3 regions of the Pokkaliibacter sp. CJK22405 genome follow, and region 2 is predicted to be linked to each of the others. Evidence: predicted binding sites of a transcription regulator. Region 2 holds the regulator's gene; each other region holds the start of a gene.
What was found. Region 2 encodes FNR, which switches genes on or off when oxygen is low (the NO sensors DNR and NnrR bind a similar motif). Its sites were predicted from a motif close to TTGATNTANATCAA; they were not measured.

Region 1 (4,375 bases), on a different contig from region 2:
GCGCACCAGACCGTAGACGATCCAGGGCTGACGGCCGACTTCCACCACATACCAGCCGAACAGGGTGGCAATCACACCGGCCGGGGTCATCAACAGACAGAGGCGGTGTAGCGGGGTGAACTCATAGAGTTTGCCCTTGTAGCGCAAGAATGCACCGGTCAGCGCCACCAGAATCATCAGCACACCCAGACCGACCATGATGCGGAAGGAGTAGAAGACGAACTTCACGGGAGGGCGATCTTCCGGGGCGAAGGCTTTAAGGCCTGTCACCGCGCCATCAAAACTGTGGGTCAGAATCAGGCTGCCCAGGTGCGGAATACCGATTTCGAAATGGTTTTCCTCGGCGTTTTCATCCGGTACAGCGAACAGCAGCAGCGGTACGGGGGATTCTGACTTAGGCCAGATGCCTTCCATCGCCGCCAGTTTGGCAGGCTGATGCTCTTTTACCACCAACCCGTGCTCATCGCCGACCCAGGCCTGCAGTGGCGCCAGTACCAGCGCGGCCCACAGCGCCATGGAGAAACCCTTGCGGGCAAAGGGCAGATCACGCTTGCGCAGCAGGAACCAGGCGCTGACACCGGCGACCACGAAGGTGCCTGTCAGGAAGGCGGCCAGCAGCATGTGGAAAAAGCGGAAATGCATGGAGGGGTTGAAGATCACTTCCATCCAGCTCTTCACATGGAAAACGCCATCGACGATTTCATAACCGGCGGGGGTTTGCATCCAGGAGTTGGCGACGATGATCCAGAACGCCGAAATCCAGGTGCCAACGGCCACGGTCAGGGTGGAGATAAAGTGCACCTTCTCACTGACACGCTGCCAGCCAAAGAGCATGACACCGAGGAAGCCCGCTTCCAGAAAGAAGGCAGTCAGCACTTCATAGGCCATCAGTGGTCCAATGACCGAGCCCACCATGTGGGTGAACTTGGAGAAGTTGGTGCCGAACTCGTAAGACAGCACGATGCCGCCGACCACGCCCATACCAAAGGTGATGGCGAAAGGCTTGATCCAGAACTTGGCCAGCTGCAGGTAGACCGGGTTACGGGTCTTTAGCCACAGACCTTCCCAGATCGTGATAAAGGTCGCCAGACCAATAGTGATCGCCGGGAAAATGATGTGAAAGCTGACAGTGAAGGCAAATTGCAGTCGGGATAATAACGCGGCATCGACATCCATCGCGGATCTCCGGGAACAGACGAATTAACGAGCAGCCACAGGGGCTGCACGACGACGAAGCATGACAGTCGCAGCGGGCAGGGCAGCCAGAATCAGGACAGCCACAAAAGCAGTGTAGTCAGAGAAAAACAGCGACATCATCGTGAACACCTCATCATTTGTTACAAAGACAGCAGCAGGCCGGGCGTCGGGTTGGCGTCTTTTCTGCTTATATTAGGGATTGCGAAAGTTGTGCCAAATCAACAAGTTGCGATAAGTCATTGATTCATATCAATTCCTTGGCAGATAGCAGGCGCGGATTGTCCACGAGGTGGACAGCGTTATGGCTCAAGGTGTCAACAAAGTTGACAGTGGAGGGTGGCGAGCAGCGACAATGCCGCTACTGGCACGAATGAACGAGTGCGGATGAGAGTGAAAAGGGTAACCCCATGCTGACAGGCGAGATGCTGCCACTGGTTTTTGAACTGATGATGCTGCTCACCAGCGGTTGCGGCCTGCTGGTGGCGGGCTGGCTGGTGTGGCGCTCACGTGGTCAGCGCGAGTTAGTGGCGCTGGCCGGTTTTGGTCTGATGATGGCGCTCTGGTGCGCCGGTCATGTCGCGATCTTCCTCGACTGGCGGACGCTGGGGGTGGCGCTGGTGCTGGCCAATCCGCTGATGCCGACCTGCTTTCTCGACTTCGCCCTGCGCTATGTGAATCAGGGCAGTGGTCGCCGACCCTGGCTGGACCGTTTGTCGGCTTCAATGGGCGGCATCTATCTGGTCAGCCTGCTGGTCGTGATCAGCAGTTGGTGGCTGGGCGCGGGCACCACGCGCTCGGTGGCCGGTTTCCACCGCTTCTTTGTGTTTACGCCGGCGGGCAGTTTCAACCTGGCGTACACAGTGCTGATCGGCATTCTGGCCCACGCCATTCTGCTGCTGGGTTTTCGCTGGCATCAGGGTAACCGCCGCCGTTCCATCTTCGCGATGTTTATCACCGGCGGTTGGGGGCTGTTGCTGGCGACCAGCTTTGTATTCCCGTCGCTGGGGCTGGAGATCTATCCCTATCCCCTGTTGTTGTTACCGTCCTACGTGGTGTTGCTGACCTATTCGGTGGTGCGCTATCAGCTGCTGGAGGTGAATGCCTGGGCTAACCGGGCGCTCCTGTGGCTGTGCATGAACCTGGTGGTGCTCGGCATGATTGCACTGGCCGGGGCGCTGGCGGGGCAATTGGGAATGGAAGCCCTGGCGCTGCTGCCCTGGTGGCAGTTATGGCTGTATTCCCTGCTGGTACTGGCGGTGGCGGCAGCGCTGCGACCGGCGCTATCTGCAGTCGCCGAACGGCTGGTCTATCCCGGTATTAAGCTCTCCTCTGAGCGCCTTGAGCACTGGCTGACGGCGCTCAAATCCGCGGCGGACTGGGGCGATCTGGCCCGTATCGCCAGTGGGCTGCTCACGCCGGTGCTTGGGCAGACCATCGAGGTGTGCATTGAAGGTGTTCCTCAGCAGATCCAGCATCCGCCGGGTGATGGCCGTGTGCGCCCACGGCTGGTGTGTCGGCAGGTGCAGGGGCAATGGGAGTGTGAGCAGCAGAACTGGCACGACCAGAGCCCGACCATCCGCATGGCGGGTGAAGTCTTCAGCTCCCTGCTGGTCAGCAGTTGTGCGCTGATGGAGCAATCCCTGCGCCGTGCGGAAGCTGAGCGCCAGCGCCTTTCCGAGCAGCATCTGGTTGAGCTGGGCGGTTTGTCGGCGGCGATGGCCCACGAGCTTCGCAACCCGCTGAATATCATCGCCATGGCGGCGACGGGCGTGGATGCCGAAAGCCGCGACTATATTCAGCAGCAGCTGCAACGGGCAGACCGGCTGATCTCCGACATGCTGAGTTACAGCGGCCAGCTGCGTCTGCAGCCGCAAATGACCGAGATGGGCAACCTGATTGAAGCGGTGGTGGCACAAACGCACTGGCACCAGGTCAGGGTGAGCCTCAGTATTGCGCCGGGCGCCAGTGTCTATGCTGACCCGTACCGGGTGCAGCAGATTCTGGTCAACCTGATTGAAAACGCCCTGGCCTTTATTCGTAATCAGACCGATGGCCGGATGCTGATCGAGGCCAATGACGCAGGCGTGTTGCGGGTTCACAATAACGGCCCGGCCTTGCCCGAGAGCCTGAAAACCACCCTGTTCCGGCCCTTTGTATCGAAGCGCCCCGGCGGCAGTGGCCTGGGACTGGCGATTATCCGCCGTATTGTCGATGCCCACGGTGGTGAGGTGCTGCTGCGCGAGGATCTCGGCTGGCCGGTCAGCTTTGAAGTTCACTTACCTGCGGATGCCGACGCCTGGTCCGTAGCCCACGATTCTGGAGAGCCTGCCTTATGAGCCAACATGCCCGCATCCTGCTGGTGGATGACGAACCGGCGTTTTGTGCCCTCTGCAGCCGCTGGCTGACGGCAGCGGGTCATGAGGTGGCGACGGCCTCGGATCTCACGGAAGCCCGGCAGGTGCTGGCGCGCTTTGATGCCGATCTGATGCTGCTGGATCTGGCGTTGCCGCCTGCATTTGACCCGATGGAAACCCTGAGCGCGGTGCCTGAGTTTATTTCCCGTCCGGTCATCATCCTGACCGGCCATGGCGACCGTTCACTGGCGCTGGAGGCGATTCGACAGGGCGCCTGGGACCTGCTCTCCAAACCGATTGACCCTGACATGCTGGCGGTGGTCGTCCGCCGTGCCCTGTCCAAGCATCGGCTGGAACAGGAAGTTGCACGCCTGCGCCATGATCAGCAGCGTCAGGACAGCCTTGATCGTCGTCTGGTGGGCGTTTCCCCCGGCATGCAGGCACTGCGTACTCTGGTGCAGCGCATCGCGCCGACGGATGTGCGGGTGCTGGTGACCGGCCCGTCCGGCACCGGCAAGGAAGTGATTTCCCGCGCGCTGCATGACCTCAGCCTGCGCAGGCAGGGGCCATTTATCTCGGTGCACTGCGGCGCGATTCCGGCGGATTTGCTGGAATCTGAGCTGTTTGGTCACGCCAAGGGTGCCTTTACCGGCGCGGATCGTGATCGGCAGGGTCTGCTGAAACTGGCCGATGGCGGCACGCTGTTTCTGGATGAGATCGGTGAAATGCCGCTGCCGATGCAGGTAAAACTGCTGCGGGTGCTACAGGAAGGCTCGTTCTATCCGGTCGGTGGGCGCGAGCTGCAGCAGATTGATGTGCGGGTT
Region 2 (4,375 bases):
CACGAAGTATGGCTCCTTATAATTTTTGTTGTAGAGCAACATCAGGAGCCAAACTGTGAGCTACGCCCTTAATGAACAGCTTCAGGCTGCCCCCCTTTGGGAGCCTGAACTGATAAAACGCTATGATCGCGCCGGACCAAGGTATACCTCGTACCCCACTGCGGCAGATTTCAAACCTCAAAATGCCGGCAGTCTACTCGGACTGGCCGAGCAGCGCAGCGACCGGTCTAAACCCTTGTCGCTGTATCTGCACGTGCCTTTTTGCAGCAGCATCTGCTATTACTGCGCCTGCAACAAAATCATCACACGTCAGCATCAGCGTGTAAGACCCTTTCTGGACACTCTGTTTCAGGAGCTTTCTTACTATGCTGAGCATTTCGCCAAAGGCCGCACGGTGGAACAGCTGCACTTTGGTGGCGGTACGCCGACGTTTCTGAACGATGCTGAAATCGCGGAAGTGATGGTGTTCCTGCGCAAGAACTTCAACCTCAGCACTTCTGCCGACGCAGACTTCTCCATTGAGATTGATCCGCGCAGTGTCGATATTGCCCGTCTGGGCACACTTCGGGAGCTTGGTTTTAACCGTCTGAGTTTTGGCGTTCAGGATACCAATCTTGTCGTTCAGCAGGCTGTTAATCGTATCCAGCCAACAGCACTTATTGATGAGCAACTGAACGCCGCTCGCGAGCTGGGGTTTCGTTCCATCAACTTTGACCTGATCTACGGCCTGCCCAAGCAAAATCTCATGCTGTTTGGGGAAACCCTCAATACCGTTATCGGACTTCGTCCAGACCGGATCTGCGTCTTTAACTATGCACACCTGCCCGATCGCTTTCGGCCCCAGCGCCATATTAATGATAGCGATCTCCCCAGCCCGGCAGAAAAACTCGACATCCTCGGTCTGAGTATCGAGCGCTTACTGGAGGCAGGTTATCACTACATCGGCATGGATCACTTTGCTCTGCCAGATGACAGCCTCACCAGTGCCCAACAGGATGAGATGCTGCATCGTAATTTTCAGGGCTATACCACCCATGGAAATTGTGACCTGATTGCCTGCGGCCCTTCTGCGATCGGCCAGCTAGGAGATACCTACTTGCAAAATGCCCACGATGTGGATGACTGGAGCGAGAAAGTCCATCGCAAAGGTCACGCAATTACCCGGGGCATAATTCTGAGTGATGATGACATCATGCGCCGCGCGCTGATCAACCAGTTGATCTGTCATTTCCAACTCGACTTCAGCACATTTTCTGAGCAATGGAAGATCCACTTTCACACCGAGTTCGCCCATGAACTCAGTTTGATGAAACCATTCTCAGACGATGGTCTGATTAATCTTACGGACGATGGCTTGTATATCCTGCCTCGGGGGCGTTTACTAATACGCTCGCTTTGTATGTTGTTTGATATTTATCGGCAACCCCAGACAGAGCAACGGTTTTCCCGCATTGTTTGACAGCAGTGGTCGCGGCAAGACACCCGAGCTAACACCGATACATTTGCCATTTGATGGACCCAGTGCAAGGAATACGATCATGGCTGAACGCAGCACCATGGAGCCGATCATTCGCAATATTCGTCAGGCGCATTGCCAACATTGCAGCCTGAATTCTTTATGCCTCCCCCTTTCGCTCAGCTTCACCGATATGGAACGCCTGGATGGCATCATCGATAAAAGTCGCCCTTTAAAGAAAGGTGACCATTTGTTCCGACAGGGTGAAGATTTCAGCTCTGTCTATGCCGTACGCGCCGGTGCCATTAAAACCTATACCGTTACTGACGAAGGCGAGGAGCAGATTACCGGCTTCTATATGCCAAGTGAGCTGATTGGTCTGAGTGGTATTCATGAAAGTGCCTACCCTGTCTCGGCCAAGGTGCTGGAAACAACCACCGTCTGCGAGATCCCGTTTGAAAAGCTGGATTCCCTCTCCGGTCAGCTGCCAGAACTTCGCAAAAACCTGCTGCGCACCATGAGTAAAGAGATCCGGGATGAGCAGCAGATGATGCTGCTACTCAGCAAAAAGAGCGCGGATGAACGGATTGGTACTTTCCTGGTGAGACTGTCACAACGCTTCAAGCTGCGCGGTTTTTCTCCCACCCATTTCCGCCTGCCGATGTCGCGTAATGAAATCGGTAACTATCTGGGATTGGCCGTTGAAACGGTCAGCCGCATTTTCACACGCCTGCAAAAACAGGAAGTGATTGAGGTGGATGGCAAGGACATTCGTGTGATCAACACGTCCGAACTGTATCGGATTGCTGGCGAATGCGAGCACGCAGAAGCCCATTTGATCAACGTGGCAAACGGTTAATCCTGCCCTTCGGGCGATCCTTCCATGGGTCGCCCTCTTCGCCCACACAAGAAATTGCGGTAGTCTGTGAGCTTTGCCGAAGCGAAGGTTTGAGAAGCTGCCGTGGCTGTGATCAAACTTTAACGTTGAAGCCCCACCCGCTCACCAGTCCAAGGATGCTCTCAATGGCCTTTGACGTTGAATATGTAAAATCAGTAATTCGTGCCCTGCCTGACTGGCCTGAGCCCGGTGTTACCTTCCGTGATATCACCCCGATTTTCGCGGACCCCAAAGCCCTTCGCAAAGTGGCGGATGGTTTTATCGAGCGTTATATCAGCTCTGATATCACCCACATTGCCAGTATTGATGCGCGCGGTTTTCTGATCAGCGCGATTCTGGCCCACCAGCTTAACAAGCCGCTGATTCTGGTTCGCAAAAAAGGCAAACTGCCCGGCGAAACCATCAGCGAGTCTTATGATCTTGAGTACGGCTCTGCCACATTGGAGCTACAGACCGATGCCTGCAGTGAAGGCGCTCGCGTACTGCTGTTTGATGATCTGATCGCAACTGGCGGTACGCTGATGGCCGCCTGCAGCCTGATTCATCGCCTCGGCGGTAAAGTCACCGAAGTAGCCAGCATCATTGACTTGCCCGAACTTGGCGGCTCGCAAAAACTGCGTGATGCAGACCTGCCGGTATTCTCGCTGGTCGCCTACTAAGCGAACACGATACCTGTACAGAAAAAGGCATTGCCCATGGGTAATGCCTTTTTTATTGCCAACGAGTTACTGCAACTTGATCAGGATCAATCAATCTTGCCTTTTCCGCAGTCTTCGTTGAGTCCCCTTCGGATATTTTCTAGCATGAAGGGTGAGCAACAGCTCAGCAGCCTTGCCTGCACCAATACCAAGCCCATCGCATCCTGTGGTGCGAAGACCTAATGACGATTGCCCACTGTCTACAGAGGACAAGTTGTGAGCCCTACTGAGAATGCATCGTCTGCGCTACTGCAGCACCCGCCGGAAGATCTGCATCAGGTCAGTGAGGCAGGCGCACGTCTGCTTAAAGCCATCGCCAATAAAAGCCGGTTGCTGATTCTCTTCAAACTGCTGGGGCGTGAGCTTTCGGTTACCGAGCTGAATACCGAGATTGATATCAGCCAGTCGTCGTTGTCTCAGCATCTCGCCGTACTGCGACATGAAGGGCTGGTGGCTACAAGACGGGATGGCCAAACCATTTTCTACTCATTAAGTGGCATCGCTCCGGCGCAACTGCTGGCGACACTGGCGGAGGTTCTGCCTTCCTGAGGGATGATCACGACAGTCGGTGAAACTGCCAGTCCTCCTTGGGCTCATTCAGCGGCAACCGCATTTCCACCACTTCTTCATCGGCGTTGTACTTATTGGTGAACCCCAGTGCGCTGGCGAGTTTTTGCATACCGGAGTTAGATGGCAAGGTCGCGCCCTCCAGCTGCAGGGTGCCGCGCTCCCGACAATAGTTGATAACTTTTTGCATCATCATCCGCCCCAGACCTTCACCCTGCATATCGTCACGAATCACGATAGAGAACTCCGCTGAAACGTTATCGGCATCGGTGATCGCACGGACAACACCGAGCGTTTCAGGCTGGCCATCATTTCCCTGACGGGTCGCGATAAAGGCCATTTCACGGTCGTAATCAATTTGAGCCCAGTTGGCCAGCTCCTGATGCTCAGGGACTGCCCGACTATAGAAGTAACGCAACCTCACAGTCTCAGGGCTGAGCTGTTTGTAGAAAAGCAGGTGCGCGGGCTCATCCTCACCACGAATAGGCCGAAGCTCCACCTCAGTGCCACTGCGCTTGAGTGTGATCCACTCTCGCAGCTCTTCCGGATACGGCAGAATACAGGGCGATACGGCATCACCGAGTGAGACCGATGCATCAACGGCCAACAGTCCCTGCTTGTTCAGCAGTAACGGGTTAATCTCAAGGCCCGATACCTGCGGCAGATCCACCGCCAGCTGCGCCAGCTTGACCAGTAGCCGGGCAATCTGCTCGATATCCTCCTCCACCTGATAACTGTTCTCGGCGATGATACGCG
Region 3 (4,375 bases), on a different contig from region 2:
AAGATGTACCGGGAAATCAAAGAAGCCGGTATCAATGAGCTAAAAAGCACCATGGAGGAACGCATTCGCGCTTTCTGCAAGGATGAACTGCCCCAGGATTTCCATTTCCCCAAAGCCCCTAACGTGCGCGTCGCCATGGGCAATGTCGAAGAAGAGATTCTCTCAGTCGCTGATTTGATCAAGGCCGATATGATCGTGATGGGTACCCGCACCCATGACAACATTACCCGACTACTACTCGGCTCCAGCGCCCAGCGGGTACTTCAGCGCAGCAGCAAGCCGGTGTTAGTTGTCCCTCTGGAAGGCAAGGGTTAAGCCTTCTGACGATCCGTTTGCATCGGTAAAAAAACCTCGCACTTTACTAGTACCAAACACTCACCTGACGTTTTCTGCCTCTAAAATTAAGAGGCAGAAAGCCAGTGATGGCGCCATCTTGAACATTTTCACCCCTAAACCTGCAATGAAATACTTGTCATTCCTGATCACTTCGCCTTCAATACGTCCCAATCCAAGAACAACAACAGATCTCTGCCAGCTCTGGCTGGCCGTATCCGCAGGATGGGATACGCACGCTGCAGGAAGCTTCTTATGATGAACCGGCGAGCGCCGCTCCTTTTCATTCTTTCCCTCTGCTCACTCTCAGGTGGCGCAGTACAGGCAACGCCACTGGATATCAGTACTGGCTGCGATGGCTCGCCCTCCCTGCTACAAGGGCTGAGTATTCTTCGCAACGATACCCTCACAGAAATGCGTGACTATCAGGGTGATAACCGCCTGCTGAACACCCGCTATCGCACCCGTATTGGCAAAGCGCTGTTGACCATCACCTTTGCACCGAATCTACAGAGCATTATTCGCCGTTATTCCGAACCCGGCGTTCCGGAACAGGAGCAGGATTATCAGTTCCGCTGCTCAGGCATGGGGTCATTTCAGGCGCAGGATGTGGAAATCCGTCTGGTAAAGGGTGGCCTGATCATGCGCGAACTACGCCCGGATTCGATGGCGATTCCCTCCAGCATCAGCGTTTTCTACGAGCCTTCTCCCTGAGGAAGAATAGTGACGCCGCCCACCCAGCGTGGCGTTTTCATGAGCGAGCGATAGTCCACCTCGCCTTCCAACACCTGCCGACCTGTCGCCGAGAGACTTAAAGCCATGCTGTGCCAGTTATGCAGGCGCATTTCTGCGGCAGGGTCTGCGACCACCAATCCGCTCTGCCATAGAGGAATAAGCACCTGCCAAAGCATGGCATCACCGAGGTAAGGCATCGGCTCAAGCTGCTGTAAACGGCTAAAGAGCACAGAAGCGGTCGCCTGGCCTGCATCCATCAGCGCCTGCAGGATCAGATGCTGCGTTAATCCAAGACCATTGAAGCTGGCAGGCAACTCTTTGAGGTGACGCCTGAGCGCACGCTCAAGCAGAGGCAGTGAGGCGATACAATGCTGAGTCAATTGAGCGAGACTCTCTGCCTCAGGCTGACATAATGCTCGCCATGCCTGACGCCCCGCTTCCAGCTGCACCAGCGTTAGAGGCCTTCGCGATTGCTGCCAGAGCCAGCGAAGCTGCTGCGCAGAAAGCTGCCCCAGGCCGATGAAGTCCTCGACACCCGGCACCTGATCCACGGCAATCAGCTCAATGCGCGGCAAGGGCTGATCCGCCAGCGCTGTGGCCAGCAAATACAGCCAGTACGCCAGACTGAGCTGATCATAGGTATCGTGCTCGCACCAGATCACCAGCTGCTCCACGCCACGCAGATCCAGTAATCCCTGATATTCATTTTCCAGACGCAATCGCGCCGCAGGCAGTGCCAGATCGAAGGTTTCACTGATATAGGCCGCCCGCTCATCCATAAACTGCGATGGCGTCGTCAGCCCCTGAGTTAACGGACCAATACAGAGCGGATCGGTGAGCGCGGCAAAACTTCCCACAAGACCCGCTTCTTTCAGCCGTACCTGAATATCGTGGCCACAGCGCAAATGACGGGTACGCACAGAATCCAGACCACCATTTTCCAGTAGCCGCTCTAACCAGCGCTCGAAGGAAGCAAAACCCGCCTCAGCCGCCAGCACCTGACGCGCCTCAGCCATGGAGGGCTGAAAGTCCGCCGCCAACGCAGGATAAACCGCCTTGAAACGCTGCCAGACCAAGGCATCGTCCTGATCGAAACCACGCAACAATCGTCGGCACTGCTGCTCAATATCCTGCAAAAGCCTTTGGCGATGATCCACTACCGTCATGAGATTGATCGTTATCAAGAAACCGGAAGACAGAAGCTGACCGTCCCTGCTGCACCGCAGCATCGACAGAAAACTCCACTACACTTGAAACACCTATTCCTACGCAAAGGAGCCGGCCATGTCCACGCATTCCGCCCGGCCACAAACGTCATTCACAGATAAGGGCGAGCCCTGCTGGCACCATCTTTCCGCAGAGGCCGCTCTTCACCAGCTTAATAGCAGCGACGCCGGTCTTTCCACAGAGGAAGCACGTCTTCGCCGCGCAAAGTATGGCCTGAACCGGATGTCGCCGCCCCCGCAGGAAAGCTGGCTGCTGCGGTTGGCGCGTCAGTTCAGCAATATCCTGATTTATGTGCTGTTGGCCGCGGCGGTCGTCAGCGCACTGCTGGGACACTGGATAGACGGCAGCGTGATTCTGGCGGTGGTGATCATCAATGCACTCTTCGGATTACTGCAGGAAGGCAAGGCAGAGGAAGCCCTGCAATCCCTTAAAACCCTGATGCAACTGCAGGCAAGCATACTGCGCGATGGCCAGCGTCAAAGCCTGCCCGCAGAGCTACTGGTGCCGGGTGACATTGTCCTGCTGGAATCGGGAGATCGGGTTCCGGCGGACCTTCGCCTCCTGCATGGCATTAATCTGCGTGCGCAGGAAAGCGCCCTCACCGGGGAAGCGACCAGTGTCAGTAAATCTCTCACGGAAGTCGCTGCGGATACTCCGATTGCCGAACGTCACTGTCTGCTTTTTGCCGGTACGCTGATCACTCAGGGACGAGCCCGTGCCGTGGTTACCGCCACCGGCGACCAGACGGAGCTTGGGCAAATCGGCGCCCTGCTACGCGATGTGGATGTATTAAATACGCCGCTGACAACGCAAATGAGTCAACTGGGCCAGCGTCTGACCTGGATTATCCTGAGCCTCAGTATCGCGATCTTTCTGTTTGGCTGGTGGGTTCATGGTTATCCCCTCGGCACACTTTTTATGTCGAGCGTTGGTATCGCCGTCGCCGCCATTCCGGAAGGCCTGCCCGCGATCATTACCATTACGCTCGCCATGGGTGTGCAGCGTATGGCCAAGCGCAATGCCATTATCCGGCGGCTGCCTGCGGTGGAAACACTGGGTGCAGTGTCGGTTATCTGTACCGACAAAACCGGCACCCTGACGTGCAATGAAATGACGGTGCAAAGCGTTCTGCTACCAGAGGGGATGATCAAGGTCAGCGGCAGCGGTTATCAGGCAGAAGGTGCCTTCAGTTTAAATAACCAGCCGGTGAGCGAGGCGATTCAGCGGCAGATTACGCACCTTGCACTGGCAGGGGCCCTCTGTAATGACGCTCGCTTTGATATGAGTGATAGCCATGATTGGCAACTGCAGGGAGACCCCACCGAAGGCGCGCTGCTGGCTCTCGCCGCCAAAGCCGGATTGCATCAGGATCACTGCCGCCAGCACCACCCTCGTAGTCAGGAAATTCCTTTTGAATCTGAACACCGCTATATGGCGACACTGCATCATCCGCGCTCTGGCGTTGAAGGCTCTGCCCTTACTGACTCACCGATGGAAGCGCTCTTGCAACCTCATCTGCTGGTGAAAGGCGCCCCTGAGAAAATTCTGCCGCTTTGTCGTCATAACGCTGCGGATAACCAACACTCCTCGGCCGAAGCCGTTAACCTTGCCTACTGGCGCCAGGGTATCGCGACGCTGGCCGCCTCAGGGCAACGGGTTCTCGCTATCGCCGAAAAGCGCTTGCCTGCGGATCACCCGGCGCACCATCCGTTAACACAGGACAATCTGCATGATCTGACATTGCTGGGTCTGGTGGGTATCAGTGATCCGCTGAGAGAGGAAGTAACCCAAGCCGTGGCGGACTGCCACCGTGCTGGTATTCGCATCATCATGATCACCGGAGACCATGCCGATACGGCCTCTGCCATCGCGCAGTCTCTGGATCTGGGTCAGGCGGGACACCCCTTAACAGGCAGTGAGATCGACACTCTCTCTGATGAAGCCTTACAGCAGGCACTCGGCAGCCGCTGCGTAATTGCCCGGGCTAGCCCTGCCCATAAACTGCGGCTGATTCAGGCTTTGCAAGCCATGGGGCATATAGTGGCAATGACAGGTGATGGCGTGAATGACGCCCCCGCTC

Region 1: the regulator FNR is predicted to act here: its motif matches at 1,437-1,450, upstream of ACKC9G_RS15165 (cytochrome ubiquinol oxidase subunit I).
Region 3: the regulator FNR is predicted to act here: its motif matches at 2,239-2,252, upstream of ACKC9G_RS12965 (cation-translocating P-type ATPase).

What each region holds. Positions count from the first base shown of each region.
Region 1 covers NZ_JBKKHQ010000021.1:47,883-52,257, forward strand. The annotation lists gene ACKC9G_RS15165 (cytochrome ubiquinol oxidase subunit I) at 1-1,176, opposite strand, end outside; gene ACKC9G_RS15170 (ATP-binding protein) at 1,605-3,533, shown strand; gene ACKC9G_RS15175 (sigma-54-dependent transcriptional regulator) at 3,530-4,375, shown strand, end outside.
Region 2 covers NZ_JBKKHQ010000001.1:420,423-424,797, forward strand. The annotation lists gene hemN (oxygen-independent coproporphyrinogen III oxidase) at 56-1,459, shown strand; gene fnr (fumarate/nitrate reduction transcriptional regulator Fnr) at 1,539-2,315, shown strand; gene ACKC9G_RS01925 (adenine phosphoribosyltransferase) at 2,471-3,013, shown strand; gene ACKC9G_RS01930 (ArsR/SmtB family transcription factor) at 3,269-3,601, shown strand; gene ACKC9G_RS01935 (GNAT family N-acetyltransferase) at 3,609-4,375, opposite strand, start outside.
Region 3 covers NZ_JBKKHQ010000016.1:228,039-232,413, reverse strand. The annotation lists gene ACKC9G_RS12980 (universal stress protein) at 1-315, shown strand, start outside; gene ACKC9G_RS12975 (hypothetical protein) at 589-1,047, shown strand; gene ACKC9G_RS12970 (DUF1835 domain-containing protein) at 1,029-2,234, opposite strand; gene ACKC9G_RS12965 (cation-translocating P-type ATPase) at 2,353-4,375, shown strand, end outside.